3 regions of the Bacillus sp. H1a genome follow, and region 1 is predicted to be linked to each of the others. Evidence: riboswitches for the same ligand, from Rfam matches in the RefSeq annotation. Region 1 holds a riboswitch; each other region holds the start of a gene.

Region 1 (10,601 bases):
TACAAATTCTATGATTGCGCCTTCGTCTAATATTGCTGTAAATGATAATGAGTCTTTACAGATTGGAAAATGGAATCATATCGAAACGAAAGTGAATTGGGACCATCTCGATATGGTAGGATTAAGCGTTTCAGACACATTAGGTTTTTCTAATATCCAAGAGTTTTATAAAACAATTGCAGAAAAATTATCACGGTTACCGAAATAGATAATAATAAAGCGCTCTCGATGGAATTCGAGGGCGCTTTATATTATATTGAAAGAGGGATTTGGTAGAAAATATGGGGGGATATTATGAAAATTCAAGTTGTATTATCAGGGTATGGGACAGTAGGAAGAGAGTTTATAAAATTATTAAACGAAAAACATTTATATATAAATGAAACATATGGAATTGATTTAGTTGTTAGTGGAGTGATAGGAAGAAATATTGCAATACATAATGAGGAAGGTTTGTCTATTAATGATTTATTGTTATATGGTGGCGGTACTGCTGCAATTGAAAAATATATAGAACATTATCCAGAGAATCGTGGAACTATTAATATAAATGGTACTGTATTAGTTGAATCAACTGCTACAAATCTTAAAAATGGAAATCCAGGGAAACAGTACATGGAACAAGCTATTGAAAATCAAATGGATGTAGTAGCTATTTCAAAAGGCGCACTTGTTACAGCTTGGAGTGAACTGAATGAGGAAGCACGTATTTCAGGCTCACGTATTCGGTATAGCGGTGCAACTGCGGCTGCGTTACCTACATTAGACATTGGACAACTAAGTTTAGCAGGTTGCCATATTGAAAAGATAGAAGGAATATTGAACGGGACAACAAATTATATTCTTACAAAGATGTATGAAGAAGATAAAACGTTTGAAGAAGCGTTGCATGAAGCACAAAATAAAGGAATTGCGGAGACTAACCCATTATTAGATATTAGCGGGATGGATAGCGCATGTAAATTATTACTTTTGACGAATAGTTTAATGGGAACAGAGTATTCACTTAAAGACATACATATCGAAGGAATAGAAGACATTACAAAAGAACAAATTCAAAATGTGAAGGAACAAAATAAATCTATTAAATTAATTGCATCAGCATATAAAGATGATGATGGAAAGATAAACTTAAAGGTACAACCATGTGATATAGAGAAAGAGCACCCGTTAGCAAATATAAATGGTACCGAAAAAGGAATTACGTTCTTTACAGATACAATGGGACAAGTCACTACAATTGGTGGAGCTTCTAATCCACGCGGAGCAGCTGCTGCTGCTTTAAAAGATGTAATTAACTTATATCGTAAAGATTTGTAAGACCGTACCGCTATTAATAAAAAATACATATGTAGTGGACCTTTTGAGAATGAAATAAATATGCAAAAATAATTGCAGGGGGTAAGGAATTGTTTAAGGATTTTAAAGTTGTAAAAGATCGTCCCGTTTATATTCAATTGAAGGATTATTTGAAAAAGATGATTATGAAAGGGCATTTGTTAGGGAACCAGAAAATTCCATCAACCCGAGAACTGAGTGAATTATTATCTGTGAGCAGAAATACAGTACTCGCTGCTTATGCGGATTTAGAACAAGAAGGGCTAATTTATGCAGTTAAAGGAAAAGGAAATTTTGTTGCGAAGGTGGATATAAGTAACACTTCGTCTGTTGAAATAGATTGGAAAAATAAACTCAATACAGTTACCGCATTAGCGGATGAATTAGATTTAATGAAACATGGTGTTCGCTGGGAAAAAGGAATGATTGTTTTTAATAGTATAGCCCCGGACGAAAAGCTATTTGATGTTGAAAATTTCAAAAGAGCTTTTCTTACTCGTATGTCCATTGAAGGGAATATCGTATTGAACTACGGATATGCAAAAGGTTATCGACCGTTAATGAATTATCTACTTCATTACATGGAAATGAAAGGTGTAGACATTTCGAACAAAGATATTTTAATTACAAACGGATTTACAGAAGGGTTAGATATTGTATTATCTTCTTTATCGAAGAAATCAGGGCGTGTTATTTGTGAGAATCCAACTCACCATGCTGCACTGAAGCTTTTTCGCTTACATGGACTTGAAGTTCATGGGATGGATATGAGAGATGATGGTATTGATACGAATCAATTAGAAAAAAGTTTGCGTGAAAAGGATTTTGATTTCGCGTATTTAATTCCTTCTTATCATAATCCAACCGGTATTGTTACGAGTTCGGAGAAAAGAACGGAATTGATGAGGTTATTTTCAAAATATAAGATTCCTATTATAGAGGACGGATTTAATGAAGAATTACGTTATTCAGGTTCACATTTAGCGCCATTATTAACTTTTGCTGGGGCTGGTAATAATGTGATTTATATTAGTAGCTTTTCAAAGGTACTTTTCCCTGGTTTACGTGTAGGTTGGATCATTGCAGACAAAGAACTGATTCATTATTTAGAAAGTGTAAAAAGAGCAAGGACCATTCACACATCAACGTTAGATCAAGCTGTTCTGTTTCAATATTTACATGAAGGATATTTCGAAAAATATTTAAAAAAGGCAAGATCTGTTTATAAGAAAAAATATGAGTTAGCTGTTGGGGCGTGTAATCAGTACATCCCGTTTAAAAGAATGACTGGAGATGGTGGACTTCATTTATTTATAGAATTGGAAGAAAAAATTCATGCCCGCACACTTTTACAAAAATGTTATGAGAAAGGAGTTACGTTTTCTCCTGGAGATGTTTTTTACTCTGATGGAGGAGGAGCGAACACTTTCCGATTAGGCTTTTCACGTTTGAAAGAAAAGGAAATTGTTAGCGGTATTCAAATAATTGGTGATACATTAAAAAATGAAATTTGGAGTTGAGAAGATGAGAATTGGCGTTATTATGGGAGGAGTATCCTCTGAAAAACAAGTATCAATTATGACTGGGAATGAAATGATTGCACATTTAGATAAGAGTAAGTATGAAATAGTTCCAATTACGTTAAATGAAAAAATTGATTTAATTGAAAAAGCGAAAGACATTGATTTTGCATTGCTAGCATTACACGGAAAATACGGAGAAGATGGGACAATTCAAGGAACGCTTGAGAGTTTAGGTATCCCTTATAGCGGGAGTAATATGTTATCTAGCGGTATATGTATGGACAAAAATATTTCGAAAAAGATTTTGCGTTATGAAGGAGTAGAAACACCAGATTGGATTGAACTTACGAAAATGGAGGATCTAAAGCTTGAAGAGTTAGATAAGTTAGGCTTTCCATTAGTGGTAAAACCAAACACTGGCGGATCGAGTGTTGGAGTAAAAATCGTCTATAATAAAAATGAATTAATTTCTATGCTGGAAACTGTATTCGAATGGGATTCTGAAGTAGTAATTGAGAAGTATATAAAAGGTGACGAGATTACGTGTTCCATTTTTGATGGAAAACAGTTACCTATCATTTCAATTCGACATGCAGCTGAGTTTTTTGACTACAATGCAAAATATGATGATGCTAGTACAGTTGAAGAAGTTATAGAACTTCCAGCTGAAATTAAAGATCTTGTAAATAAAGCGTCAATTGCTTGTTATAGAGCATTAAAATGTAGTGTTTACGCTAGAGTTGATATGATTGTAAAAGATGGAATTCCATATGTAATGGAAGTTAATACGTTACCTGGAATGACAAAATCAAGCTTGTTGCCAAAAAGCGCAGAAGCAGCGGGAATTAGCTATAGTAAGCTATTAGATATGATCGTTGAAACGTCTTTACAAGTAAGGAAAAACGAAGGATTTTAATTTTTAAAAAATGATTGGTTTATTATTTTAATAGAACAATCCAATAAGTTTGACAGTTTCAAGAAGTATGCTATGATGAATACGAAAACTATATATTTATCCACTAGGGGTGCCTATAATAGGCTGAGATCAAAAGTATTTTTGAGACTCTTAGTACCTGATCTGGTTAATGCTAGCGTAGGGAAGTGGAGAAGACGGATAATGATTAACGAATACGTTTTTGATGTCTATTTCACTTTCTTTACGCTTGTAAAGAAAGTTTTTTTATTTTACAGCACTAGAAACCAGGAGAAGTACTTATTATATAGTTTCAAAAGTAGACTTTTATTTATTGGAGGGATTTAAGTGTCTTTTTCACAGTCATTACGTAATGAAGTAAATTTTATTTGGGAATCGAGTTTCAATCATCCGTTTGTGAAAAAACTCGGAGAAGGAACACTAGATTTAGCTAGTTTCCGTTATTATGTGCTCCAAGATTCATATTATTTAAGTCATTTTGCACGAGTGCAAACATTAGGTGCTGCAAAGGCCCTTGAATTAGAAACGACGGCTCGTATGGCGCATCATGCACAAAATACATATGAAGCTGAGTTATCATTACATAAGAACTTTGCTAAGAAATTAGGAATTACGAAAGAAGAAAAAGACAATTTTGTACCAGCACCAACTGCATATGCGTATACATCCCATATGTATCGTGCTGCTTATGAGGGGCATTTAGGAGATATTATTGCAGCTATACTACCTTGCTATTGGTTATATTATGAAATTGGTGAACGTTTAAAAGGAAGTCAGCCAGAAGAACCCATCTATCAAGAATGGATTTCTGCATATGGATCGGATTGGTTCCGTACATTAGTAGAAGAGCAAATCACACGATTAGATACTATCGCTGAAAAAGTAACAGAGGCAGACCGTAATCGTATGAGAAAACACTTTATTATTAGTAGTCAATATGAATATTCATTTTGGGAAATGGCATATACATTAGAAAAATGGCCGGTGAATGAAGAAGTTAAAGGTGTTTTTTAAAAAAGAGTATAGTGAAGGTATCGCTATATAAAGAGGCGATACCTTTTAATATATTTAGTTTCTGTAAATATTTTGTAAATTATATATACAGAATATAACGATTTATCATATAATCGTTTTGTATTATACTAGGCGATGTAAGGAGGGATTAATATGGTAAAAGTAATACGTGAAATATAAGAAAGTATTGGTATCTTTCATGAGGTTGGTTTATGTAATGTTATATTCGTATAATTAGATTAAAATGTTTCTTCTGAAGTACTTGGTTTTAAATTAATTAGATTGGGCTTTATAAAAATTAGCGAGCTTTTTTAGTTTTATTCATAATCAAGATAATTAATAAAGAGAGGAAGTATTCATAGTATGAAAAAAATACAATTATTAACATTTAATGATGTAGTAGAACCCCTCTTTAATGAAAAAGTAGCATATATATATTTTCCCATTGAATGGCTTGATATTGTAGATATACATTATAGAACATTTTTATTAACGAGCAAATTAAAACTTTTAAATGAAAGATTGTATGATATGTTCTCTGACATATTATTCATTCAGCATAATCCATATATATTAAAGGAAGATACGCCTTGGATTGTTTCAAAAGAACCAATGAGACAAGAACAGTTGGACTATATTTTACAAAGTTGGTATGCGGTTATTCATGATTGGAAACCGAATAAATTAACAGATCCACCATGTTTAGAATGGCATTATGATTTAATATGTAATTTACCAGTATTACATGATAAAGAAACATATTTTAAATGGGTTCCAGCATTAATTACACATGTTTTTTGCGAACAGCCTGTACGTATGAATAATAAGAATGAAGAAGAAATATATTTTTCACCACTTCGATCACAAAATATTTGTGAAGCGATGTCAGAGCCAATTATAGATGAAGAAACACAAGATTATTTCGCTTATGTGTATCGGTTTGAATATATAACTCGTGGAGGCGAGAATATTCCACTTTTGAAAGTATCCATAGGGATTAGGCGATTTTATCAACAATATAATCATAAAGATATGTCTATACTTTTGAGTCGGAAACGCGGATTAATACTAGTTTCAACTCCTGAATTTGCATCGGAAAATAAAAAGCAGCGATTTGTAAAGTTAAAAGTGCAACAAGCGAAAAAAGGAATAAAGTGGATTAAACTTTATAGAAATTTAAAAGATGATTTTAAGATAGGAGGAGAAGTAGTGTTAGATCATATTCTTCAATATCCGAAAGAGTATATTGCGGGAACGAATGTCAGAGTGCTACTTCCATATAATGAAAAAATATATAAAGTTCAAGGAACAAAAATAAAATTTGGTATAAAAGTAAGAGATAAAGAGGAACTTTTTAATGAATTCCAGCGAAGTTTTCCATATTTCACATTGCTTCCAGAATGTGAAAAGATATTAACTAATACTGAAAATGAACAATTACCTTTATTTGCGCCAAAGGGATTAAAAACAATTACGTTAGAAGTATGGTCGAACGATATATTAATAGAGATAGAACAAGCGTTATTAGAAAGCAAAGTAGTTCTGGCTCAGAATGATGATTCCACTTATTTATTAAATGCAGACGCTCCAGTTTTGTTGAAGATAGTGAGATGTAATATTGAGAAAGTGTTACAAAATCCATATCGCATGCAATATTGCCATAAATATAAAACAAATCTTGTTGACGATGTCGTGAAAGCTGTGCACGCTACAGCAGGAGAGCGAAATGAAACGACGTTAGCATTAATCGCAATAAAAAACTATGACGGGCGTGAGAAAATTGATCCGAAGCAAATTATTCGTGAAGGATTCGCTCGAACGAAACGTATTTCAACATTTATTAATTTATTTATCGGACAAAGTGTGTCTAAAGGAGAAATAATAACCGCAGTTTTTAGTTTGTTAGAGCAAAAGGGTTTCTTAAAGCGTAGTTGGAATAAGATGGAATTACCAGGTACTTATGTAAATTTATCAATTGAGAAAATATATAAATTCGATTCCTTACCTATTTTTTCAAAAATAAATGGGACAGAAATTTCATATAAATTATACGGACAAGCAGAGTGGAACACGATTGATCATACATTATTAAATATAGATAATTATAATGCGGTTGTACCCCAGCCATCTAAAAGAAATGATATGGGAGTTCGTTTTAAACAATTCGTGTCCGAAACGTTAGTTGAAATATTACAAGATGCGCAAAAGCGAAATGAAGATGTTTATTTTATTGTAGATGCAAATATGAGAAAATATTGGATAAAAGAGTTGCAAAATGAAACCATTGATATAGATGTTTTACCCGATATAATCTCGAATTCAAAAGAATATTCAAATTTAAAAGTAGTAAGAATTAATACAACTTTTGATGTACCGAGTTATATTACTAGAGAACATAATTACGTTATAGATGAGAGTGGCTTATTTGCAGATCAAAAAGGAATGTATTATAGCACTAATGCGCACGTGTTAGAGTGTGATGAGATAGTACAGCAGTACATACTTGAAATTATCCCGTTAGGTGCAAAACCCGAAGAGAGGGACGACATCGCCAAATTGATACATTACATGTGTTATAAAACAAGCTCGCTCACGGAAAGAAATATACACAAGACGTATTCGATGCAAATGGCTAAATTAATAAAAAATTATATTACGGATATAGATGCAAGAGAATTTAAAGAATTTAATGATGAATTAGATTTGGATATAACGATCTTAGAAAAGGAAGATTCGTTGTTATTAATTTAAATATCAGTAAACAAATCCTGCTAGTTATAATGAGCAGGATTTGTCATTTTTTAATGTAAATATAGATATGATTTGTCATGTATATTTTCTTTTTCATATTTACTTTATTCACATACGGGATTAAGATGTTTTTTAGAAATACCACTATTGTATCACGAAGAGTTGCCTTAAAATATGAAATTTACTTTACAAAACTGAAAAAGAATTTGAAAGGAATGGGGAATGGTGAAAAAATTAGATGTACTATTAATGGTGCTGAGCAGCCTCTTTCCAGTTGCAGGCATTATGAAGCAAATCCCTCTAGAGCAATCTTTATTTATTGGAGGGTTATTATTTTTCACTAGTTTTGGTAGTTATTACGCAAAAAAGATGTACTCACGAATATGTAGCTGGATAGCATACGCTTCATTTATTACATTATTGTTAGTCATTTGGAATCAATATGTTACAATGAGTTCGTTAATAGCGAACGCGAAAATCGCTGCATGTATCGCTTTAATTCCATGTATATTCCGTTTTCGTACATACGGGCTTACAGTAGGCTTACTCTCACTATGGTCTGCATTGTTATGGGATATAAAGGAAATAAAGTCATTAGCAATTCTTGAGCGTATTACAAGTTTAATGACAACACAGTATTCATATCTTCTGTTTCTAATGGGAGGACTTATATTTGGTGGATTACTTGCGATGCTATTGCACCGTAAAGAAAAAGATAATAACGTAGAAAATACAAATATATTTAAACAAAAAAAGAAACGCAACAAGCCAACATTTAAAATTCGTATTCCTAGATTACCAAAGTTTAAGATTAAATTATTTAAGTTTGGCGGAAAATCTTCTAAACGAAAAACGCCAGAAACTATTTATGAGCGTAATTATGATAAACCAGTTGAAACATATCAAATGACAGAGCAAGAACAGCAACATAAAGTAGAAGCTATACAAGGACAAACAAGGATGGAACGTCGAAGAAATAGGTATAATGCATAGTAAAATTAGTTAACCCCTTAATGATTTATCGTAGAATTGATAGATTATTAAGGGGTTTTATATATAGTTCTTTAATACTTTGAATGGAAAATAGATTTCTAAAGAAATTTGTAGCATACTTTAAAAAGTGAGACTTGAACAAAATAATGGAGGTGCCAAAATGCTTATTTTTACAATTATTTCTGTATGTATATTATTCTTAGTGAGCTTTTTACATGTATACTGGGCTTTCGGAGGAAAGTGGGGAACAAATAGTGTCATTCCAACTGAATTTGGAGAAAAAACGTTTACGCCCGGTACAGCAATGACATTATTAATTGCGCTACTATTAAGTGTAGCAGCAATAATTTTATTACTACAAGCGAAAGTTATTAGTTTTGCGGTTCCAAACGTTATTATTCAAATTGGCACATGGGTTTGTATGATTGTTTTTTTCATTAGAGTAGTAGGTGAGTTTAACTATTTTGGAATATTCAAACGTAAAAAGGATACTCCTTTTGCTAAAATGGACACTCTTTTATATATTCCTCTTTGTGCCTTCTTATCTCTCACATTTTTATTAGCAATTATCCAGTGAAAATATATAAACTCGTATTAGTTAATATATTTTAGTAATGTAAAGAACTCGATATAACAAATGATGAAATAGGTGGTTTCTGTGTAATCAGAAACCACCTATTTCATCCCGCATTAACGGGCAGTAAGAATCCCACCTCAAAATTCGAGTGTAAAGCAAAGAAGTTAGGTGGGAGATCAGCTGCCCGTAAAAGCCCGATTGGTTCAACTAATAATCAGTGGGGGATGAACAAAACCCCCCACTGATTAAAGTTTCACTTTATACGAGTGCAAACATTGACCATCCAAAGAAATTATTTCTAGAATAAGATGCCAATTTAAAAACTAAAATAAGGTTGCAAGTAGAAACATGCACATTTTTTGTTGGGATAGATTTTAGTTTGGAGTTCTAAGATTGTTGCATTTCTTTTATTTTTTTGGTTCCCAAAATACAACTAATAATTGCAAGTATTGCACTAGAAGATATAAAATTTACAGTCCAATAAATTCCTGTTCCAGTAATTAAGTCGATAATTACAAATTTTTTAATTGCCGAACCTTGTACAGTATGAAAAATAAATTGGTTGTTTTTGTTGCCCAATGTTGTCACGTCCCTTATCCTTTTTTAATACATATGACAAGGTAGGCCTGTTCTAGTCATTTAATCTCAAGGAAATGATAAAGAGCAATAATAAGAGGAGTAGCAAAATACCACTTACAATAAAACCGACATGTACTCATGTGTATTTAAGAAAAATCACTACGAATTCTTCTTCTACGTAAAGTATGAATCAATAATAAAGATCTAACTAGAAACAGTATTGCATTTGAATCATAGCAAGGTTAAGTAAAAGAGAAATCCGAAAGATTTCTTTAATCTTAGATCTTAAACTTATCTTTAACATTAATAAATATTAAAAATAATATTATGGCAGATATTAAGTTAGACAAGTAGAATTCTTGGTGAAACAGTAGCTCAAAGATGACATTGAAAGTGTATAATAAACCAATTACTGGAAATATACAAATGAATAGATATCTCCAATTTTTTAAATATTGTTTGTAATTAATAAGTACTTTCTCCATAGATTTTGCTCCTGTAATTTTTATTTTCTATATAATTATACATTTAAATAAAAAGATTTACAAAGCGTTTTAAAAATAAATAAAAATTACCGTTAATATATCACTGTACTAATATGAATTTTAAAATAGATATAATCTATAAAAAGCTTTAAAACATCTACACTAAAATGATACACTATAATCTACGTTATTTTAGTAATGAATTGAGGGATTTACATGATAGATAAAATTAAAAATGTTGTTGATGAAATGTATGAGGATGAAGCAAAACAATTACTTCAAAGTATTCTTATACAGTTAGATCTATTAGAAGAAAACTATAGTGAAGATACAATTAAACACTTGATGGATATTCCTAAACAACTAACGAGAAATAAATCTTATAAAAGGAATGTAAAAGAAAGCAC
Region 2 (10,601 bases), on a different contig from region 1:
AAGCGCAACATACAATGAAGTTTATGGTGGTTATTCAAGAGAGAAATTTAAAGAAATTTCTTGTGTAATTAACCGTTTAGAAGAAAGTAAAATGAAAGAACTTATTCAGGAAATTGATCCAAATGCCTTTATTACAGTTTATGACGTAGCAGAAGTAAAAGGCGGTAATTTCAAGAAACATGATATTCATTAATAGTTATAACAAACGAGGCTGTTCCAAAAGAAAATTTGGAACAGCCTCGTTTTATTATTAGGTTGCTACCGTTGTCGGTATTTGTCGGTAAATCGATATATTTTAAAAATCGCTGATATATTTGCACTCCCCCATCTTCCTTCACTCTTAATCCATTCTACGTATTTTTGAAAGGCGGTCACTTCATGTTGAAAACGAAGCGGAATATACAGAAATAGAGTACATGTACATACTATCCATAGAATACCTACTACAAAGTGAAATCCCATCGTTGTACTAATAAACAGACTTACAATTAATACGAGGAACATAATTGCACTAAACCTTTTATACATAGTCATACTAATCCCTCCTTATATATTAATTGCACCAGTTATAAAGAATTAATTTCCATAATAAAAAGACCGAAAAGCAAATTCTGCTTCTCGGTCCCTACATTATCTTCTTTTCGTAATTTTTCCTGAGCCGCCAACCCTCGTTTTCGGGGGAGACGTATTCTTTGGCGGAGTTTTAATGGATGATTTCGGCTTCACATCAGATCCACTCGAGCCACCTGGCGTTTTCGTGATTGTCCCTTTGCTTCCAGTAGACGGTGGCGGGGTATTACTTCCTTTTTCCGTAATACTACCTGTATCACCTACTGATGGTTTCGAATCAACATTATCGCCTCGCTTAATAATCGATCCTTTCCCTTCCTTCGTAATTGGAGGCGGGGTTTTCTTTTCTTCTTTCGTAGGTGGTCTTTCCGGAATAACCGGTTTATGATTTTGTCTGTCGTTATATCCGCGATAATCACCGTATGATGATTTTCGTGAACCGAATATATCGTTTATTATACTCCCCATAATATATCCTTGTAAGAAGGATGGTTGGTAATTTTGACGGACAAATTCTTCATTACTTATTTCAATTAACGTATCAGATGGTTTCTCTTTATCCTTTTGAAGATTATACATTTTATCAGAATAAACGAGGAACATTTGATTTTCGTCTTCTTTAGATGCTTGCTTCGGTTTCCTTTCGGCTATAAGTTCCTTTGCGACTTCAGGAACTGACCGATTGGCGGCCCTATACACGTAAGATTCTTGTTTACCTTCCTTTGCGACAGACTCAAGCGGATAGCGGTCTTGAATTGACTTCGCTTGACCACTTTGACAGCCTGATAAAGCATAACCCGCAATAACAAGTAATGTAACGATAGCAAGTATAGGGATTACGAACGATTTAATCATGGTAAACAATCGGTTTGACATGATTACGCCCCCCTTATGTTGCTCTTATGATTTGTACATCAGCAGGAATAATTGCTTCTCCCTCATACATCATTGTGCGACCATTTTGCCATTCAATACGTAATAATTTACGGTTATCAGACTGGAATTCCCATACGTACTGTTCCTCCGAAGCAGAGAACGGTGTTTTCCCCATTACAACAACACGTCCATTATATTGCTCTTCCATATGGTACTCTGTATCATCCATTTCGATTGTCGTCGGAATTTCATCAATTGAATCTAAACGACCGTCAATTGGTGTATATAATTTGTAATACGTATTTTCACGGTCTTCAATTTTTAAATAGCGAATGTCTTTCCCGTCCCGCAGGGTTAAAACAATCTCCTTCCGAGAATGCATACTCGTTTTCCCAGTTAATTCATACATTACTAACGAAACTTCAATCATATCGCCAGGAGCTAACGTTAAAAGACTCTTTTCTGGTTTCGGCTGCTCCGGGCTTTTCATTATATTTTTAATACGTTTAAATAAGCTCACAATCTACCCCTCCTTCTCTCTTTATAAACAAGCACCTAAAATAAGTGCACCAACGATATGTAATGAACCAGCTAACATCGCATGTGCTACGCTGCCTTCTTTCGTTCCTTCTTCTAAATCAAGACCTACCATTTTTCTTAAAACAAATTCAATAAACATTTCTACAACTAATAAAATAACGAATGAAACTGCTGAGGCAAGAAGCGCTTGCCATAAATCATTCGCTTTCGTAATTGATTGTGACAAGATGTATCCTTGAGCAAATAGCTTCATAACGAAACGTGTTGTCACAGCTGTGTTCCCGTTTTTTATTTCTTTTAAATCATTGTATTTTGTAAAAATCGAATCAACCCACATAATTGCAAATAAAAGTACCGCACTCGCCCCTGTCCATACGAGCATAGCTAACACATTCATCCATGTCATTGCAAAACCTCCTCTAAAATATAATAGAAAACCGACATGAATATATTTAGACATGTCGGTCCATTTGTCTCTATTCTATATTATTTCTCATACTGCTTCATAATACGAGCTAATTCATCGTCAACAGCAGAATTTTTATTTAAGCTTGCGAATTCATCGTCTAATGATTTTTCTTTTTTGTAAATTTCACCGCTCGCTTCTGCCTCAGCCTCTAATTGAAGAGCTTTCTCTTCCATACGGCTTAAACCAGCTTTTGCTGTATTTGCATCAAATCCAGACATCGCCTGATTAATATTCTTTTGTGCTTTCGCTGCGTTTACACGTGCCACAAGTGTTTCACGTTTATTTTTCAGCTCTGTTAATTGCTTACGCATTTCTTCTAGCTTCGCACGAAGGTTATCAGCAGCAGCTTTATTTTGTTCATAGCTTGCTTTATATTCATTCATCTTTTGCTCTGCATTTTGTTTTTCTTCAAGAGCACGACGCGCAAGATCTAAGTTGCTAGCTTGAACAGCCATATGTGCTTGCTCTTCACGTTTTTTCACAAGTGCTTCTTGCTCTTCAAATAATAACTTGAACTTTTTCTCAAGTGCGATTTGAGCAGCTACACTTTTCTCAGCTTCTTGTACATCCGCTTGCATATCACGTAAATATTGATCCGTCATCTTAACTGGATCTTCAGCTTTTTCAATTAATGAATACACATTTGACATTGTTAAATCTCGTAATCGTTTAAATACAGACATCCAAATTCCTCCTATGATATACCTCATATTTCAAATTCACTACTTAGAAAAATTAAAAATCTCCCTTTACAGTAAGAATATTCATTTTTACAACCTATGTGTTTATTATAACAAAACTAAGATGTCCTTACATGTTATTTCCAAAATACATCCAATATAATATGACATTCTAGATAGAATATTGTATTCCTACTATATTCTTATTATTTCTTTTCTCGAAATTAACTTATTTTTACGTACTTTCATTAAATTACATCATTGTAATGTTACTGTAAGCTAACTCGATAGTTGCATCTCCATATTTCTTATAGACTAATACCATAAGCAACGGAATAACAAAAAAGCTTCTCATAATTTCAGGACTAATACAGAAACTGCATTTACTATAAAACATATAAAAGGAGAAATCATCATGAAAAAATTAGTAGGAATCGGGTTAGCGGCAGCAATTTCATTCGGAGCATTATCAGGTTGTTCTTTATTAGGAGAAAAAGCGAACGGCTTTGTATTGTACGGAACAGAAGAACAAGTTCAGCAAATTGCGGATAAAAATAAAAAAGAAGTAAAAGAAAAAGATATGTATAAAATGAAACTTACAACACTTGAAGATAAAAAGGTTCTTGTAATGGATAAGAAAACAGGGGAAGAACTTATTAAGAAAGAACTCCTTAAAAAAGTCGATAAAAATGACGACACAAAAGCAATTGATAAATTACCAGCTGTAACAGCAGAGCAAGGCGTACTATTTGCAAAAGAGAAGGTAGAAAATGCTACACTTGATGGGGCAAAATTAAAATATGAAGGTAACACAATTATCGGAAGTGGCCGCGCATATGCAGACATGTTCGCAATTGTTGACGATGCAACTTACGGGAATGTAAAAGGTGAAGAGAAATCTGTAGGCGTACTAAAATTCGATAAAGATCCTAGTAAAGAATTCCCTGGAAAAAATGGTGTAGAAGGAGCTCAACTTGTTACAATTAAAAAGTAAATAAAAAAGCTTTGCGAAATTCGCAAAGCTTTTTCTATTTATGAGCAATTTGCTCCATATCTGGACTACAAGTTTGCGACTGACATGACTTATTTAAAGAACATGCTGCGCATTTTCCTTTTTTACTTCTCTTTGCAAAATTAACTAACGTATATGCTGCATAACCAAAAATGATAGCTCCAATTATAATATTGACCATCATTGTAATACATCTCCTTCTAGAATCCGAGTAAGGATCCAACTTGGTATATAATGAGCGTTAATACATAAGCAACAACAAGTGGATAAACGACAGAGAAAATTGTCCATTTCACCGATCCTGTTTCACGTCTAATAACAGCTACTGTCGCTAAGCACGGAACATATAATAAAACAAAGAACATAAATGCGTACGCTGATAACGCTGTATAATGTGCCCCCATTACATTTCCTAGCACATCTTCTTTAACCGCATAAATAATCGCCATTGTTGAAACGACAACTTCTTTCGCTAAAAATCCTGTTAAAAGGGATGCCCCAGCTTGCCACGTTCCAAAGCCGAGCGGTGCAAATAGTGGAGCGATAAAACCACCAATCATCGCTAAGAAACTGTCTCCCATATCAACACCGAATCCTGATGGGCCTGCATAGTTTAATAACCAAATGACAACAGAACCACCGAAGATAAATGTACCTGCTTTACGAACAAATCCTTTACCTTTCTCCCACGTGCTCAGCCATAGTGTTTTCGCTTGTGGCACACGGTAAGGAGGTAGTTCAATTACAAAAATAGATTTTTCCGCTTTTAAAATAGTAAGGGACATAATTTTTGTAACGAGTAACGCAAGAACAATACCTGCAACATATAAAGAAAACACAACAGTCGCCTGACTATGAGGGAAGAACACTCCCGCAAATAATGCATATACAGGTAAACGTGCTGAACAAGACATAAATGGTGTTACTAAAATTGTAAGTAAACGTTCTTTCTCCTGTTCAATCGTTCTCGCTGCCATAATACCTGGAACGTTACATCCGAAGCCGATAATCATCGGGATAAATGCTTTTCCGTTTAAGCCGAAAAACTCCATAATTCTATCCATAACAACTGCAATTCGCGCCATATATCCTGAGTCTTCTAATAATGAAATGAAGAAGAATAGTGCAAAGATTTGTGGAACGAATACTAATACCGCACCAACACCGGCAATAATACCTTCTGTAACGAGCGCTTGAATAAAATCAGAAGCCCCAACACTTGCGAGACCAGCTGTAACCCAATCAGTAAGTTGCCCGCCAAAAAATCCATCAAGCATATCAGATAAAGGTGTACCAATCCACGTAAACGTAACTTGAAAAATAAAAAACATAACTGCTAAAAAGATTGGAAGTCCTAAAATTTTATGTGTAATTAACTTATCGATTGTTTCCGAAAAAGGAATTTTTCCTTCTTTCTCATGCTGAATGACATTTGTTTTTAACTTTTCAATATACGCTTCACGAGTTTTGTAAATATGCTCCTCCAACGTACAATCAAGTTTTCCTTCTAAACGAGATCGAATGGCTATAAGTTCCTTATAAATTGGTAATGCTTTCATTTCTTTTTCTACTACTTCGTTATTGCTTAAAAATTGAAGGGCTAACCATCTTGGATGCTCATAATTCGCTGTCTCTAAAAGAGCGATTACCTCTCCGATTCCTTCATCCATTTGTACACCATATGAAATAACGAATGGCTTTTTCTCTTTTTGTTTCTCTTCATGAAGAGTAGCAAGTAATTCTTCACAGCCTTTTCCGCTTCTTGCAACGACAGGAACGACTGTTACACCTAATATTTCTGATAATCGTTTTACATCAATAACAATTCCTCTTTGCTTTGCCACATCAATCATATTTAAACCAATTGAAACTGGCTTACCAAATTCAAGTAATTGTAATGTTAAATGCATATTTCGCTCAAATTGCGAAGAATCCACTATATTTAACATATGATGAAATTCGTCTGTTAGTAGAAAGTTCGTAACGACACCTTCATCACGTGAAACTGGATTTAAATCATAAACGCCTGGTAAATCAATTAATGTTCCTTGCTTACCTTTTAATTTACCAACCTTCTTTTCTACTGTTACACCGCTCCAGTTCCCTACATATTCATAAGAACCAGTGAGCGCATTAAATAATGATGTTTTCCCTGTATTCGGATTCCCTAGCAAAGCAACCTTATTCACGCTAATTCCACCTTTATCATTTTCGCGTCACAATGACGAATACTAATTAGCTGTCCACGACACTCCAATGTACAAGGACCTTTAAACATCGCCTTCTGTTTCAGGCGAAGTTCGCTTCCTTCCGCGAGACCGAAAGCAGCCAGTCTTCTCTTTAGTAAATTATCTAGCGACTGAATACTTTGTACTAACACTTTCTCACCAATTTTTATATCTACTAAGCTCATAACCTTCCCCCTCAGAAGAGAATGATAATTATTTTCAAGAAAATTATATCATACTCTATTTCATTTGGACTATATCTTTTTGCTTCATATTTATTAACATTTCAATACAATTATATTTCAATTATTGTCATACAAGGTTCATTTGCCATTCTCATCCATTTCGCTTACAATAAACAATAGCAAATAAAGAATCTCGTTATCACAGGGGGAGCCTTGCCGCTGAGAGGGAACACTTCGTTCCGACCCTTCGAACCTGTTAGTTAATGCTAACGCAGGGATTGTGCAAACGTCCGAAATACATACCTCTTTTTTATTTACGTATTTCGTATCCTCCTATGATAATGTTCTTTTTTGTGTAACTTGGATTTAGGGGGAGACAACATGCGTAACACCAATTTACAAGCGATGATCGAATCTGCAATTCTTGCAGCCTTCGCCTTGGTTATCGATATTTTACCATTATCAATTAAACTTCCAACAGGCGGTTCCATTTCATTTGCTATGATTCCTATTTTTATTATCGCATACCGCTGGGGCTTCAAAATGGCTTTCTTAGGAGGCTTAATTTGGGGATTATTACAAATTGTCGTAGGGGATGCAATTATCGTCACACCAATTCAAGTAATCATTGAATACTTTGTTGCTTTCGCATTCGTTGGATTTGCTGGAATCTTTTATAAACAAATTCAACAAACTTTAATCAACGGTGAAAGAAAGAAAACCATTTCCTATATTATCCTTGCTACTTTTATCGGTAGTTTAGCTCGCTACTTCTGCCACTTTATTGCCGGTATCATTTTCTGGGGACAATATGCACCAAAAGGACAATCAGCTTTCTTATATTCTTTAATATTTAACGGTAGCACAATGATTGGGTCATTTATTTTATGTACAGTTTTACTTATATTTTTATTTATCACTTCACCACGCTTATTCAAAAGCATTGGTGCTTATCAAATGAATTCACAAAAAAAGGGCGCTTAATTAGCGCTCTTTTTTTATCAAAGCTCTCAATGAGTAATATCAATAATAAATACAATAAATGCACAAAAGAAAATAAATACCATCACACCTAGTAAATTGCTATTCACGGCTAATCTACTCCTTACATAACCTCTTTTTCTAACCCGATTATATCGCTTAAAAATAAAGATTAAGTAAAGATAATATGAAATTAAATTAAAAAAGCGTAGATTGTATCATCTACGCTTTTTTCGGTAAATAGAAGTAAAATAACACACCATCTTCTGTATTCTTTGCCCCATATTCAGCATCGTGCAATTCTAAAATATTTTTAGAAATGGCCAGCCCAAGCCCCGTTCCACCTTGTGAACGCTGGCGAGCTGCATCCACTCTATAAAAACGATCCCAAATTTTATCTAATTGTTCTTCTTCAATGCGGGCACCTTTATTTTCAATACACACTTTTATACGATCTTTCCCGTCTATTGTAGAAATAATGATATCCTCTTTATTTGGTGTATAACGTATTGCATTCGTAATGAAGTTCACGATGACTTGTTCAATCCGACTTTGATTTGCAATTACTTCAATTGGACATACATTTTTATGAACACGAAGCTCTTTTTTCTCTATCTCTACAGAAAGCTGTTCGCATATGTCTTCAATTATCGTATCAATATAAAATGAATCCTTTTTCATTCTATACGTGCCTGACTCAAATTTAGCTAACTCAAGCATATCCAAAATTAAAGTATCCATTTTGTCTACTTCTCTCTCCATCGCCTGAAAATAATACTCTTTCTTATGTTCAGCTACCCCATCTTTTAAAATAGAAATACAGCTTTTCATAATACTTAACGGTGTTTTTAATTCATGTGAAACACCTGAAATAAATTCTTTTCTCGTATTTTCTAATTTTCTTTCCTTCTCAATATCTTGTTCAAGCTGTCCAATATGAGAATGGAGTTTATTAGATAGTACATTAATATTCTTCGATAAATCACCAATTTCATCTTTTGAAGTAATCGGAATTTTTTCTGTAAAATCTAAATGCGCTATTTTTTTCGTTGTATCATTTATTTTTAGTAACGGTTTTGCAATTTGTTTTGAGTAATAGAACGAAGCTAGAAATATAAGAACGACTACAAACGCAATAATGTAAATGTAATAATCTTGCACCATTTGTACAGCCTCATCGACTGGTTGCAAAGATGCCATTGCATATATATATGTCACTGATCCGTCTTTATCTGTTATTGGTTTAATTAATAATTTATATTTTATATCATTTTTTTCATAGTCCATTGTTTGTGTTTCATACTGTATTTGATCGCTTTCTTTTAGTAATAACTCTGTTTGAAACTCTTTTATGCTATCTAAGAATAAACTATTTTTATAAATTGGATTTACAGGTCCTTTTACATCGGGTAACTGTACTTTCGTAACACGTCCTCCTATGTAAACATCTGATTCTTGGGCAGCTTGTTCCTGAACGGCCGGCTTCTTTTCCTTAACAAATTGTTCTTGAGCTGCTTTCTTTTTCTCCTCATTTAATTTACTTATTTTCTCCTTAAATGCCTTTTCTAGCGGTTTATTAGATCCGCTTAAATTCTGCTTACCTAACGCGAAAGAGAATGGAATAAAACTATCTTCTTTTTTTACTCCAGAAAAATAAATTTCTTGTCCTAAGAACTGATCTAATGCTTTATTATCAATCTCTTCTATATTAATGAGATTGTATAAGGGAAGCATGAATATTTGTTGTCCAAAACTCTTCTGTTGCTTACGGTCTATCGTTACCTCAAAATAATAATCATTTGAATGTTTTAAATTCCCATACTGGTCTAAAGTCGTAATCCACGTATTATTTTCTCTTAAAAAGTCTTGCTCCAGCTTCTGAATTCCTTCTGCACTTCCTGCATCATTTAAATAGTTATTTTTAAAGGAATCTAAGTTCACTTTAATATTTTCCACTTTTCGATTCGCATAATATTGTTTAAAAAATATCGTTTGCCCAATAAAAATCGTCGCTAAAATTAACATACATAACGCTGTTGTAAGAGTAAATAATTTTAGTACAATCCCTTTTCTCATACATTCCCCTCAAATTTATACCCGGTTCGTACTACAGTTATAATGTACTTTGCCTTCTCTCCTAATTTATTTCGCAAATTACGAATATGGCTATTAACAGTTCGATCATCGCCAGCAAATTCATATCCCCAAATTTTTGAAATTAATTGTTCTCTTGTTAGTACAATTCCTTGGTTTTTCATGAAATACACTAATATTTCAAACTCTGTATGTGTTAAACTAACGTCTGCCTCATCAACAGTAACAGTACGCGACGGAAAATGGACGTGAATGCCATGAATTGATAACGTATCATCTTCATTCTCTAAAGGTTTCTTTGATGCTTTTCTACTTTCTAATAATCGTTTCGCTCTTGCTAATAAAATAGGCGGGCTATACGGCTTCGTCACATAATCATCTGCTCCAAGTTCAAAACCAAGTAGCGTATCATCTTCATCAACACGTGCCGTCAGCATAATAATCGGAACTTGGGACGTCTTACGAATTCTTCGGCAAACAGACCATCCATCTAGTTCTGGTAACATAATATCGAGTATAACTAAATCAACCTCTTCTGCTTCAAATAAAACTAAAGCTTCTTTCCCATCTCTCGCTTCAAACACTATATATTGTTCACTCAAAAAATAATCTTTTAATATTTCACGTAAAATATCTTCATCTTCAACAATTAAAATGTTTTTTGACATAATCTATGTCTCCCCCTCTCATTTTAAGTAGCTAGCATGTATCACTCTATAATTTTATTTTGAATTGCTCGTAATTAACTTTGCCTCGATAATATATCGATCCGGTGCATCCCCTATATAATCAAATGGATAGCAAGTCGTCAGTGTCAAAGTCGGTTCTTCTTTTTTCACAATGACAGTGCGATCATCCGCATGTGTAATCCACTTCTTTTGAATTTCATATGTGTAAATTTTATTGTCATACTCCACCAAAAGACTGTCTTTCTCTTTCAGGTCTCCCAATTCTGTGAATACAGTA
Region 3 (10,601 bases), on a different contig from region 1:
ACTTGAAGAGATTGAAAGAGGGAATGATTCCTAAGCTTGAAGAGAAAAAAGAGTTTGTAGGTACAAAAGGCGCAAAATTATCCGTTGTCCTTTTCCTAATCTCAACTTTCCTTGTTGTACTTCTCGGTTCATTTGAAACACTTCGTCCAGGATGGATGGTAGATGGAAAGTTAGTTCATCTTTCAATGCCAAACACAATTGAAATAGTTATGTTCACCGTGGCTGCTCTTATTATTATTATCTGTAAACCAAATGTGGAAAGCATTGTATCTGGTAACGTCTTTAAAGCAGGTACAACAGCAGTTGTTGCTATTTTTGGTATCGCTTGGATGGGAGATACTTTCTTCAACGGTAACTTAAATATGATTCAAGGATCAATTCAACACTTAGTAACAAGTGCACCGTGGCTATTTGCTATCGCATTATTCATTCTATCTATCTTACTGTATAGTCAAGCAGCAACAGTTCGTGCATTAATACCACTCGGATTATCTCTTGGCATTCCACCAGCATTACTTATTGCGATGTTCCCTGCAGTAAATGGATACTTCTTTATTCCAAACTACGGAACAATCGTTGCTGCAATCAACTTTGATCGCACTGGTACAACTGGTATAGGTAAATATGTTTTAAATCATAGCTTTATGATTCCTGGCTTGATCGCAACCTTTACTTCTATCGGAATTGGAATGCTCTTAATTTCAATTATGTTTTAAAGAAAAAGCACAAACCTATGATTTTAAGGGGTTTGTGCTTTTTTAATCAAACGTTTGTTTAAATCTTTTCAATCGATAACTTCTACAGCATACCCTTTCTTTTTTAAACCACTCAATACCTCTTCAATATGATTTCTATCTTTAGTTTCTAATGATAAGTGCAATTGCGCATATCCTGGAAATACCTTTGTACCAATTCGTTCTAAATATATATTTAATACATTCGCTTCAAAACTTGTTACAACCTCGAGTAAGTGTTGCAAATACCCTGGCTTATCTTTAATCGTTGTCGCAATATGAACGAAACGCCCTGCTTCAACCATTCCATGCTCAATAATACGTGAAATAAAGTTTACATCGACATTTCCACCGCTTAGTACGGATACGACCTTTTTTTCTCTTATTGGGATTTTTTGATAAAGCAAAGCAGCCAATGAACTCGCACCGGACCCTTCGACCAACAATTTATTCCGCTCAAGAAGCATTAACATCGTCCGAGCGATTTCCATTTCATCTACACAAAACACATCATCCACATAACGTTGTACAAGTTCAAAAGTTAAATATCCTGGCCTTTTAACTGCAATTCCATCTGCCATGGTTGGCGCCGAATCTACCGTTATTACTTTCTTTTCCTCAAGTGATTGTTTCATTCCTGGACAAGCAAGTGTCTGCACACCATATATTTTTACTGATGGTTTTTGTTCTTTAATTGCCATCGCAACTCCTGCAATTAATCCCCCGCCTCCAATAGGACAAATAACAGCTTCTACGTCTTCAAGCTGTTTTAATATTTCCAATCCGACTGTCCCTTGACCCGCAATTACTGCTTCATCATCAAATGGATGTACAAATTTTGCTCCTGTCTTCTCTTTTAAATCTAGTGCGTAAGCTAATGCATCGTCAAATACATCACCTTGTAATTCCACATGAGCACCATACCTTTTCGTCGCAAGCACCTTACTTAACGGTGCACCTTTTGGCATTACAATCGTACAAGGAATACTGAGCATATTACTAGAATACGCAACCCCTTGTGCATGATTTCCAGCAGATGCCGCAACAACACCATTTTCTAAATCACCTTTTTCAAGAGAAACCATTTTATTATAAGAGCCACGTACTTTAAAGGAACCTGTCTTTTGTAAATTCTCAAGCTTTAAATAAACATCATTCTGTGATAATTCACTAAATGTGCTCGAATAATCTAGCGGTGTCATATGTACAATACCCTTCATTTTCTCATAAGCAGTTATAATATCCTGGAATACAATCATACCTTCGCCTCCGAAACAATATATGTTTATACATACTAGTTTAAGCGGCATATTTTGTTTTATACGACAAAAGATCACGTAGCATTTTATGCTACATGATCTTCTCTTACAAACTCTTATTTACTTCATCAGCTAATTTCTTCGTACTTTCATACGCAGAATCAGCTAAGCTAATCGCAGAAATAACCGAAATACCATCCGCACCGGCATCTATAACAGAAGCTGTATTTTCAATTGTAATTCCGCCAATACCAACAATCGGTATTGTAATCTCGTGTTCTCTAAAATACTTTAGCCCTTTCGTTCCTTGAACTGCTTTCGTATCTTTTTTCGTACTCGTTGGGAAAATAGGACCAACTCCTAAATAATCAGCTCCGTTTTCAATCGCCCAGCGTGCTTCTTCAATTGTATGTGTAGATACTCCAACAATTTTATCTCCCATTTTTTCACGAACAGATGTTATTCCTTCATCATCTTGTCCAACATGTACACCGTCTGCATCTAATTCAAGAGCTAATTCAACGTCATCATTCACAATAAACGGCACATTATACTCTTTGCAAAGTGTTTGTAGTTCTTTCGCAAAACGAATACGTTTCTCACCAGTTAAAGCCCCTTCTCCCTTTTCACGAAATTGAAAAAGTGTTATACCGCCTTCTAGTGCCTCTCTCAATACTTGCAGTGGCTCCTTCGTACAATTGTTACTACCCATAATAAAATATACTGGTAGTAATTTAGACATTTCATCCATTGTAATACGCGACATCTATTTCCCCTCCTTACTGTACAAACTCAATCTTTCCATACTTCTCAATATCCTCTGAAGTTGTATTCGCTAATTGATTTAAGAACTCAATTTGGAAGCTACCAGGTCCTTTTTCTACCGTTTTGGCTGCTGCCAGTTCCGCAGCTACTCCATAAAATGTTACTGCTGCGACAGCTGCCTTCACATAATCTTTTTCAACTGCTGCAAATGCTCCTATTACAGAAGTTAATAAACAGCCTGTTCCAGTAACTTTTGTTAAAATGCTATGGCCATTGCGAATAAGAACTACCCGCTCTCCATCTGTAATGATATCCTCTTTTCCAGTGATCACAGCAACTGTATTTAATTCATCCGCTGCCTGTTTTGCAATACTTACGACATTACCATTTCCAGTACCAGCGTCTACACCTTTGATTTCCCATTTTTCATTAATAACATTAGCTATTTCTGCTGCATTTCCGCGAATTATCGCTAAATTTATTTCAGCTGGAATATGCCTTGCAACTTCTGTTCGATAAGAAGTTGCTCCTGCACCAACTGGATCAAATAGTACTGGTACATGATTCATATTTGCTGATTTACCAGCAAGTAACATCGCTTCTACCTCTTCGGGGCGAAGTGTACCCATATTTAAAACGAGTGCGCCAGCAATACTAGCCATTTCTGCTACTTCTTCTTTTGCATATGCCATTACAGGCGATGCTCCTAATGCTAACAAACCGTTTGCTGTAAAGTTTGTTACAACGACATTTGTAATATTATGCACGAGTGGATTAGACTCTCTTACCAGTTCCACTATTTTACTAATTTCTTGTACATTCATTCTATTCATCTCCTAACTTTAATGATGGGAGATACACAAAAAGACACTTTGCGTATGCAAAGTGTCTGAACATGTGCTTTTACACTCTCCCTACGCTGGCATTATCCAACAGGTTCAAATGGTCAATGACGGGTTAGTCATACTCTCAGTTTGCATCCGCAAACTCCCATGTGCTTTTTATTCAACTACTTCAAAGTCTACTCTCATTCTAGTGAAATAACAAGTTCTTTACTTTCTTATACAGAAAGAGTGATAGGGAATCCTATCACTCTTTTCATACTATTATTTTATAGCTTTTGATACTTCTTTCACCATTGCTGATACAGACTCAAGTCCGCCACCAGATAAGTACCAGTAGTTTGCATCAAGGTAAACTACGTTTTTGTTTTTCACAGCGTTTGTTTTACTTACCAGTTCATTTTCAACAACTTGCTTAGCAGAAGATTTCCCGCCAGTTACTACGCCTCTATCAATTACAAATAAGTAATCAGGGTTCTTCTCAAGGATGTACTCAAATGAAACTTTATTACCATGTGTATCTGCTTTAATTTCTGGGTCAACAGGAGTTACGCCAAACACATCATGAATAATACCGAAGCGAGATTGAGGGCCGTATGCACTTACTTGACCATCGTTCGCTAAAATAACTAAAGCTTTTTTATCGCTTTTCTTCGCTTTTTCATTTAATTCTGCCACGTCTTTTTCAACTGCTGCAATTTCTTTTTTCGCTTTATCTTCTTTATCGAAGATTTTCGCTAATGTTTCTGTGTTTTCTTTAAATGATTTCATGTATTCTTTTGTATCTTGTTCTACGTAAATTGTTGGAGCAATTTTTTCGAATTCTTTATATGAATCAGCTTGACGTCCAGAAATGATAATTAATTCCGGATTCATTTCATTGATTTTTTCGAAGTCTGGTTCTTTTAAACCACCAACGTTTTTATACTTTTTATCTTTATATTTAGAAAGGTATTCTGGTACACTTTTTTGCGGCACACCAGCCACGTCAACACCTAGTTTATCTAATGTATCTAATGAACCGAAGTCGAATACTACAACGTTTTTCGGATTCGTTTTAACTTTCGTTTCGCCTAATTTGTGCTTAATCGTAATTTCTTTTGATTTACTTTCACTTGCCTCGGTCTTCTTGTCAGTAGAAGCACCATTACTACATGCCACAGCGACAATAGCAAGCATGAAAGTTAATAATAGCATCGCTAATTTCTTCACTTCAATCACCTCAATAAAATTTTTAAAATTATTTAAATCGATAGCACATTTACACCATCAAAAATAACTTCCTCTTATGAAAAATAAATACAAATGTTGTTTCCAGATATCTCTTCTATATGGATGTCCATATCATAAATATCTTTTAAAACAGCTTTATCAATAATTTCGCTCGTTGGACCTTCTTTCATTACTTTTCCATCTTTCAAAGCAACGATATGATCGGAATAACAAGAAGCAAAATTAATATCATGAATTACGATAACAACCGTTTTTCCAAGCTCTTCAACAAGTCGTCTCAGTACTTTCATAATTTGTACAGAATGTTTCATATCTAGATTATTCAGTGGCTCGTCCAATAAAATGTATTCTGTATTTTGAGCAATAACCATTGCGATATACGCCCTTTGCCTCTGCCCACCACTGAGTTGGTCTAAATACTTATGCTGGATGTCCTCAAGTTCCATATAGCGAATAGCTTCCTCAATATGGCTCCAGTCTTCCTTTGTCAGATTACCTTGTGAATATGGAAATCTACCGAAACTAACTAATTCTCGAATGCTAAGCCTTAAATTAATATGATTCGTTTGCTTTAAAATTGAGATTTTCTTAGCAAGCTCATCGCTCTTCCATTCCCCAATTTCTTTATCTTCAATGTAGATTTCACCAGCATCTTTTTTTAATAACCTACTAATCATAGAAAGAACCGTACTTTTCCCTGCTCCATTTGGACCAATAAAAGATGTGATTTTTCCTTTTGCTATTTTAATAGAGACATCTTCAACAACATTTTTATTACCATATTGCTTTGATATGTTTCTTACTTCTACCATGACTTGCTCTCCTTTAATAGAAGATAAATGAAGTACACGCCACCAACAAAGTTAACAATGACACTTAAAGTCGTGTTAAATTCAAACACTCTTTCAACAATCAATTGTCCTCCTACTAAGGCGATAATACTAATAAGGATAGAACCTATTATTAAATATTTGTGTTTGTATGTATGCAAACATTCACGTGCAACGTTTACTACAAGCAGTCCTAAAAATGTAATGGGTCCTACTAACGCTGTGGAAATAGATACTAAAATTGCAATTACAATTAAAAGCTTCTTCACGACTTTGTCATAATCTACTCCTAAATTAATTGCCTCATCTCTTCCGAGTGATAGTACATCTAATAATTTCAGCTCTTTATACACATAAGCAATAACCAATACAATTCCAATGATAGACGTTACTAGTAGCTCTGTTTTTACATTATTTACACTTGCAAACATTTTCCCTTGTACAATTTGGAACTCATTTGGATCAATGAGCACTTGCATAAAGGACGATAAACTTTGGAAGAATGTACCGAATATTAATCCGATTAAAAGTAGGAAGTAAATATTATTCCCTTCTCTTTTAAACAGAAACTTATAAAGAAATAGTGAGAAAATCACCATTAAACTTACTGATATAAGGAAGTTTACGTTTGTGTTCATCATCGTGAAATGTTGTGATCCAAATACAAATACAACAAACGTTTGAATAAACATATAAAGTGAATCTAAACCGATAACACTCGGTGTTAAAATACGGTTATTACTAATCGTTTGGAAGATCATTGACGAAAATGCAATCGCTCCGCCTGTTATGATCATCGCTAACAATTTCTTACCTCTTCTCGGCAAGGCATAATCTAATGTGTTCATATTTAAGTTAATAAATAAAAATATCCCAATGACTATAACTGATACAATGGCTAGTAATGCCAAAATCATCTTATAATTTCTTTGTTTTCTAAGCTGCATATGCGTTTCTCCTCATCAATAAATAAAGGAAAATTCCGCTTCCGATTACTCCTACTGTAAGACCAATAGAAATCTCGTACGGATAAATTACGACCCGGCCAAGTATATCGCAAGCTAGTACGAAAACTGCTCCTAGCAAGGCAGTGTTCGGTAAGCTATTCTTCAAGTTATCTCCGCGATAAATAGAAACAATATTCGGAATAATAAGCCCTAAAAATGGAATCATTCCTACAGTTAAAACAACTAACGCGGAAATTAAAGAAACGATAACAAGTCCAATATTTAGTACTCGATTATAATTCATCCCTAAATTCGCAGCAAAGTCTTCTCCCATTCCAGCAACAGTAAAACGATTTGCATATAAAAAGGCGATGATTACAAGCGGGATACTTAAATATAAAATCTCATATCTTCCTTTCATAATCATTGAAAAGTCACCTTGTAGCCAGGAATTGATATTTTGAATTAAGTCATATTTATAAGCAAAGAATGTTGTAACGGAACTAATAATGTTCCCAAACATAATCCCTACAAGTGGAATAAATATCGCATCCTTAAACTTAATTCTCTTTAAAATTTGCATAAATAAAAATGTACCAGCTAATGCAAAGACAAATGCAACAAGCATTTTCTCAAGAGGACTCGCTGTCGTAAATAACATTAACGACACTAACACCCCAAGCTTCGCACTATCCATCGTACCCGCAGTTGTCGGAGATACAAATTTATTTCTGCTCAATTGCTGCATAATTAAGCCACTTATACTTAAGCTCACACCAGCAACGATAATACTGATTAAACGTGGCAACCTACTAATGAATACCACCTGCATTTTATCTTGATCCCAATGCACAATATCCATGAGGCTTATATCTTTTACACCAATGAAAATAGAAGCAATCGATAAAACAATAAGCATAATAAACAAATATCTTTTTTTCATAGTTATTCATGGTGCAGATTATGTTCTGTCGCCATCATCTGATTTTAAACAGATTATAATCCTATCATTTTATCCCCCTCATCTATTTATAGAATGATAGAAATCATAACTCTTTTGGTAAAACCTTTTCTTGCCTTCTTATGGTTAAAATGAATTTCATTATCAATTAAGAACATAATTTATATGTATTAATCAACTTTCCCATATATTATTTTGGCAATATTTTGGTAACCCCCTTTAATGATAATGAAATTCATTTACAATGTCAACGTATACACTCAAAAATCTGACATTTATATCAAACTTTTATTTATATACGTAAATCCTCCCTCATTCATTTAATCGGAAATATTTCAAACCTGTAGCATAACTGAATCCAGCAAAGATGTATGCTATATTTAACGTATGGAAATTTGAAAGGATGTTTTTAAAATGGCAAAAAGTATTGTAATTGCTGAAAAGCCTTCTGTTGCACGTGATATCGCACGTGTACTGAAATGTGATAAAAAAGGAAACGGCTACCTTGAAGGTAGTAAATATATTGTTACTTGGGCTTTAGGCCATCTCGTTACATTAGCAGATCCAGAAAGCTATGATGTAAAATATAAAAAGTGGAATTTAGAAGATTTACCAATGCTACCTGAGCGTTTAAAACTAACGGTAATTAAACAAACAGGAAAACAATTTAACGCTGTGAAAAGCCAGCTACTTAGAAAAGATGTAAGTGAAATCATTATAGCTACAGACGCTGGCCGTGAAGGTGAATTAGTAGCGCGCTGGATTATCGATAAAGTTAAAATGAACAAACCGATTAAGCGTTTATGGATTTCATCGGTTACTGATAAAGCAATTAAAGATGGCTTCGCAAATTTAAAGCCTGGCAAAGCATATGACAATTTATACGCTTCAGCTGTCGCACGTTCAGAAGCTGACTGGTATATCGGTCTTAATGCGACTCGAGCATTAACTACCCGCTTTAATGCCCAACTAAATTGTGGTCGTGTCCAAACACCTACTGTAGCCATTATTGCAGGCCGTGAAGACGAAATAAAGAATTTTAAAGCTCAAACTTACTACGGTATCGAAGCTCAAACAGCTGAGAGATTAAAGCTAACTTGGCAGGATATAAAAGGAAATAGTCGCAGCTTTAATAAAGAAAAAATTGATGCACTTGTGAATAAAATCAGTAAGCAAAATGCTACTGTTGTAGATATTGATAAGAAACAAAAGAAGTCGTTCGCTCCTGGTCTTTACGATTTAACTGAACTACAACGTGATGCGAATAAAATCTTTGGTTACTCTGCAAAAGAAACATTAAACATTATGCAAAAACTATATGAGCAACATAAAGTTTTAACGTATCCTCGTACAGATTCACGCTACATTTCATCTGATATCGTCGGAACGCTTCCAGAGCGTCTGAAGGCATGTGGCGTCGGAGAATACCGTCCTTTAGCGCATAAAGTATTGCAAAAACCTGTAAAATCTAATAAATCATTTGTTGATGATAGTAAAGTAAGCGATCATCACGCAATTATCCCAACAGAGAGCTATGTAAATTTCTCAGCTTTCACAGATAAAGAACGTAAAATTTATGATTTAGTTGTGAAACGTTTCTTAGCAGTTTTATTCCCAGCCTTTGAATATGAACAACTAACATTACGCACAAAAATTGGTGATGAAACGTTCATCGCACGCGGAAAAACAATTTTGCATGCTGGTTGGAAAGAAGTATATGAAAATCGATTTGAAGATGATGATGCAGTAGACGATTTAAAAGAACAAATCTTACCTCGCATTGAAAAAGGCGATACATTAAACATAAAACTAATTGTCCAAACATCAGGTCAAACGAAAGCACCTGCACGTTTTAATGAAGCAACGTTACTTTCAGCGATGGAAAACCCAACAAAATACATGGATACGCAAAACAAACAACTTGCTGATACATTAAAATCAACTGGTGGATTAGGTACTGTAGCTACACGTGCGGATATCATCGATAAGCTCTTCAATTCATTCTTAATTGAAAAACGTGGTAAAGACATTCACATTACATCAAAAGGGCGTCAGTTACTTGATTTAGTGCCAGAAGAACTAAAATCTCCTACACTAACTGGTGAATGGGAGCAAAAACTTGAAGCGATCGCAAAAGGTAAATTAAAAAAAGAAGTATTTATTTCAGAAATGAAAAACTATACGAAAGAAATTGTTGCTGAAATTAAATCGAGCGATAAAAAATATAAACACGACAATATCTCAACGAAGTCTTGTCCAGACTGCGGTAAACCAATGTTAGAAGTAAACGGTAAAAAAGGTAAAATGCTTGTATGCCAAGATCGCGAGTGTGGTCATCGTAAAAATGTATCCCGCACTACAAACGCACGCTGCCCTCAGTGTAAAAAGAAACTAGAACTACGTGGTGAAGGATCTGGCCAAATTTTCGCATGTAAATGTGGCTATCGCGAAAAACTTTCTACGTTCCAAGAAAGACGTAAGAAAGAATCAGGCAACAAAGCTGATAAACGTGACGTCCAAAAATATATGAAACAACAACAGAAAGAAGAAGAACCGTTAAACAATCCGTTCGCAGAAGCATTAAAGAAATTAAAATTTGATTAAACCTATTTTTAAATACAAAAAGGTTCCTACCAATTTCGGTAGGAACCTTTTATTTTAATGAATAATTTTACTTCCTTTTGCGTTCTCAACAAACTTTTCACTTGATTTGTTAATTGGTGTTTTTAGTAATATCGCAGCAACAACGATGACTACTACGAAAGCACTTAACACGAGTAAATCTCTAATGACTATATCCCAAAGCATTCCACCTACTGTTTCACGAATTGCACTAATTGCATATGTGAATGGTAAGAACGGATAAATTGCTTGGAAGAACGGTGGTGTCATTTGAATTGGGAATGTTCCGCCCGATCCTGCTACTTGCAGTACAAGTAAGATGATCGCCATCGATTTCCCAACGTTTCCGAAAATAGAAACGAGTGAGTATACGATACAAACAAAGACTCCCCCAATAAATAAACTAAA

What was found. A riboswitch is a leader RNA that binds a small molecule or an ion and turns the genes downstream of it on or off. The one in region 1 is predicted to bind thiamine pyrophosphate.
Region 2: it holds a riboswitch for thiamine pyrophosphate, as region 1 does, so the genes downstream of both, thiT (energy-coupled thiamine transporter ThiT) here and tenA (thiaminase II) in region 1, are expected to answer to the same signal.
Region 3: it holds a riboswitch for thiamine pyrophosphate, as region 1 does, so the genes downstream of both, thiM (hydroxyethylthiazole kinase) here and tenA (thiaminase II) in region 1, are expected to answer to the same signal.

Annotation. Positions count from the first base shown of each region.
Region 1 is NZ_AYMH01000029.1:140,363-150,963, reverse strand. It holds gene U860_RS0114685 (lipase) at 1-208, shown strand, start outside; gene U860_RS0114680 (homoserine dehydrogenase) at 295-1,320, shown strand; gene U860_RS0114675 (PLP-dependent aminotransferase family protein) at 1,410-2,858, shown strand; gene U860_RS0114670 (D-alanine--D-alanine ligase) at 2,863-3,777, shown strand; TPP riboswitch at 3,873-3,978, shown strand; gene tenA (thiaminase II) at 4,123-4,809, shown strand; gene U860_RS0114655 (RNaseH domain-containing protein) at 5,173-7,560, shown strand; gene U860_RS0114650 (DUF3959 family protein) at 7,786-8,553, shown strand; gene U860_RS0114645 (DUF3995 domain-containing protein) at 8,714-9,130, shown strand; gene U860_RS0114640 (hypothetical protein) at 9,518-9,709, opposite strand; gene U860_RS0114635 (hypothetical protein) at 9,988-10,194, opposite strand; gene U860_RS0114630 (DUF1835 domain-containing protein) at 10,411-10,601, shown strand, end outside.
Region 2 is NZ_AYMH01000027.1:56,655-67,255, reverse strand. It holds gene U860_RS0113090 (YitT family protein) at 1-193, shown strand, start outside; partial or broken gene U860_RS0113085 (hypothetical protein) at 340-534, opposite strand; gene U860_RS0113080 (DUF4247 domain-containing protein) at 631-1,446, opposite strand; gene U860_RS0113075 (DUF4178 domain-containing protein) at 1,460-1,966, opposite strand; gene U860_RS0113070 (DUF350 domain-containing protein) at 1,988-2,392, opposite strand; gene U860_RS0113065 (PspA/IM30 family protein) at 2,473-3,138, opposite strand; gene U860_RS0113060 (lipoprotein BA_5634 family protein) at 3,551-4,129, shown strand; gene U860_RS0113055 (FeoB-associated Cys-rich membrane protein) at 4,164-4,331, opposite strand; gene feoB (ferrous iron transport protein B) at 4,348-6,336, opposite strand; gene U860_RS0113045 (FeoA family protein) at 6,333-6,560, opposite strand; TPP riboswitch at 6,755-6,856, shown strand; gene thiT (energy-coupled thiamine transporter ThiT) at 6,921-7,544, shown strand; gene U860_RS0113035 (HAMP domain-containing sensor histidine kinase) at 7,764-9,617, opposite strand; gene U860_RS0113030 (response regulator transcription factor) at 9,614-10,303, opposite strand; gene U860_RS0113025 (class D sortase) at 10,358-10,601, opposite strand, start outside.
Region 3 is NZ_AYMH01000055.1:18,456-29,056, forward strand. It holds gene U860_RS0124135 (anaerobic C4-dicarboxylate transporter) at 1-716, shown strand, start outside; gene ilvA (threonine ammonia-lyase) at 785-1,993, opposite strand; gene thiE (thiamine phosphate synthase) at 2,100-2,759, opposite strand; gene thiM (hydroxyethylthiazole kinase) at 2,773-3,582, opposite strand; TPP riboswitch at 3,653-3,762, opposite strand; gene U860_RS0124155 (siderophore ABC transporter substrate-binding protein) at 3,865-4,812, opposite strand; gene U860_RS0124160 (ABC transporter ATP-binding protein) at 4,887-5,645, opposite strand; gene U860_RS0124165 (iron chelate uptake ABC transporter family permease subunit) at 5,639-6,610, opposite strand; gene U860_RS0124170 (ABC transporter permease) at 6,600-7,553, opposite strand; gene topB (DNA topoisomerase III) at 7,986-10,175, shown strand; gene U860_RS0124180 (YhgE/Pip domain-containing protein) at 10,230-10,601, opposite strand, start outside.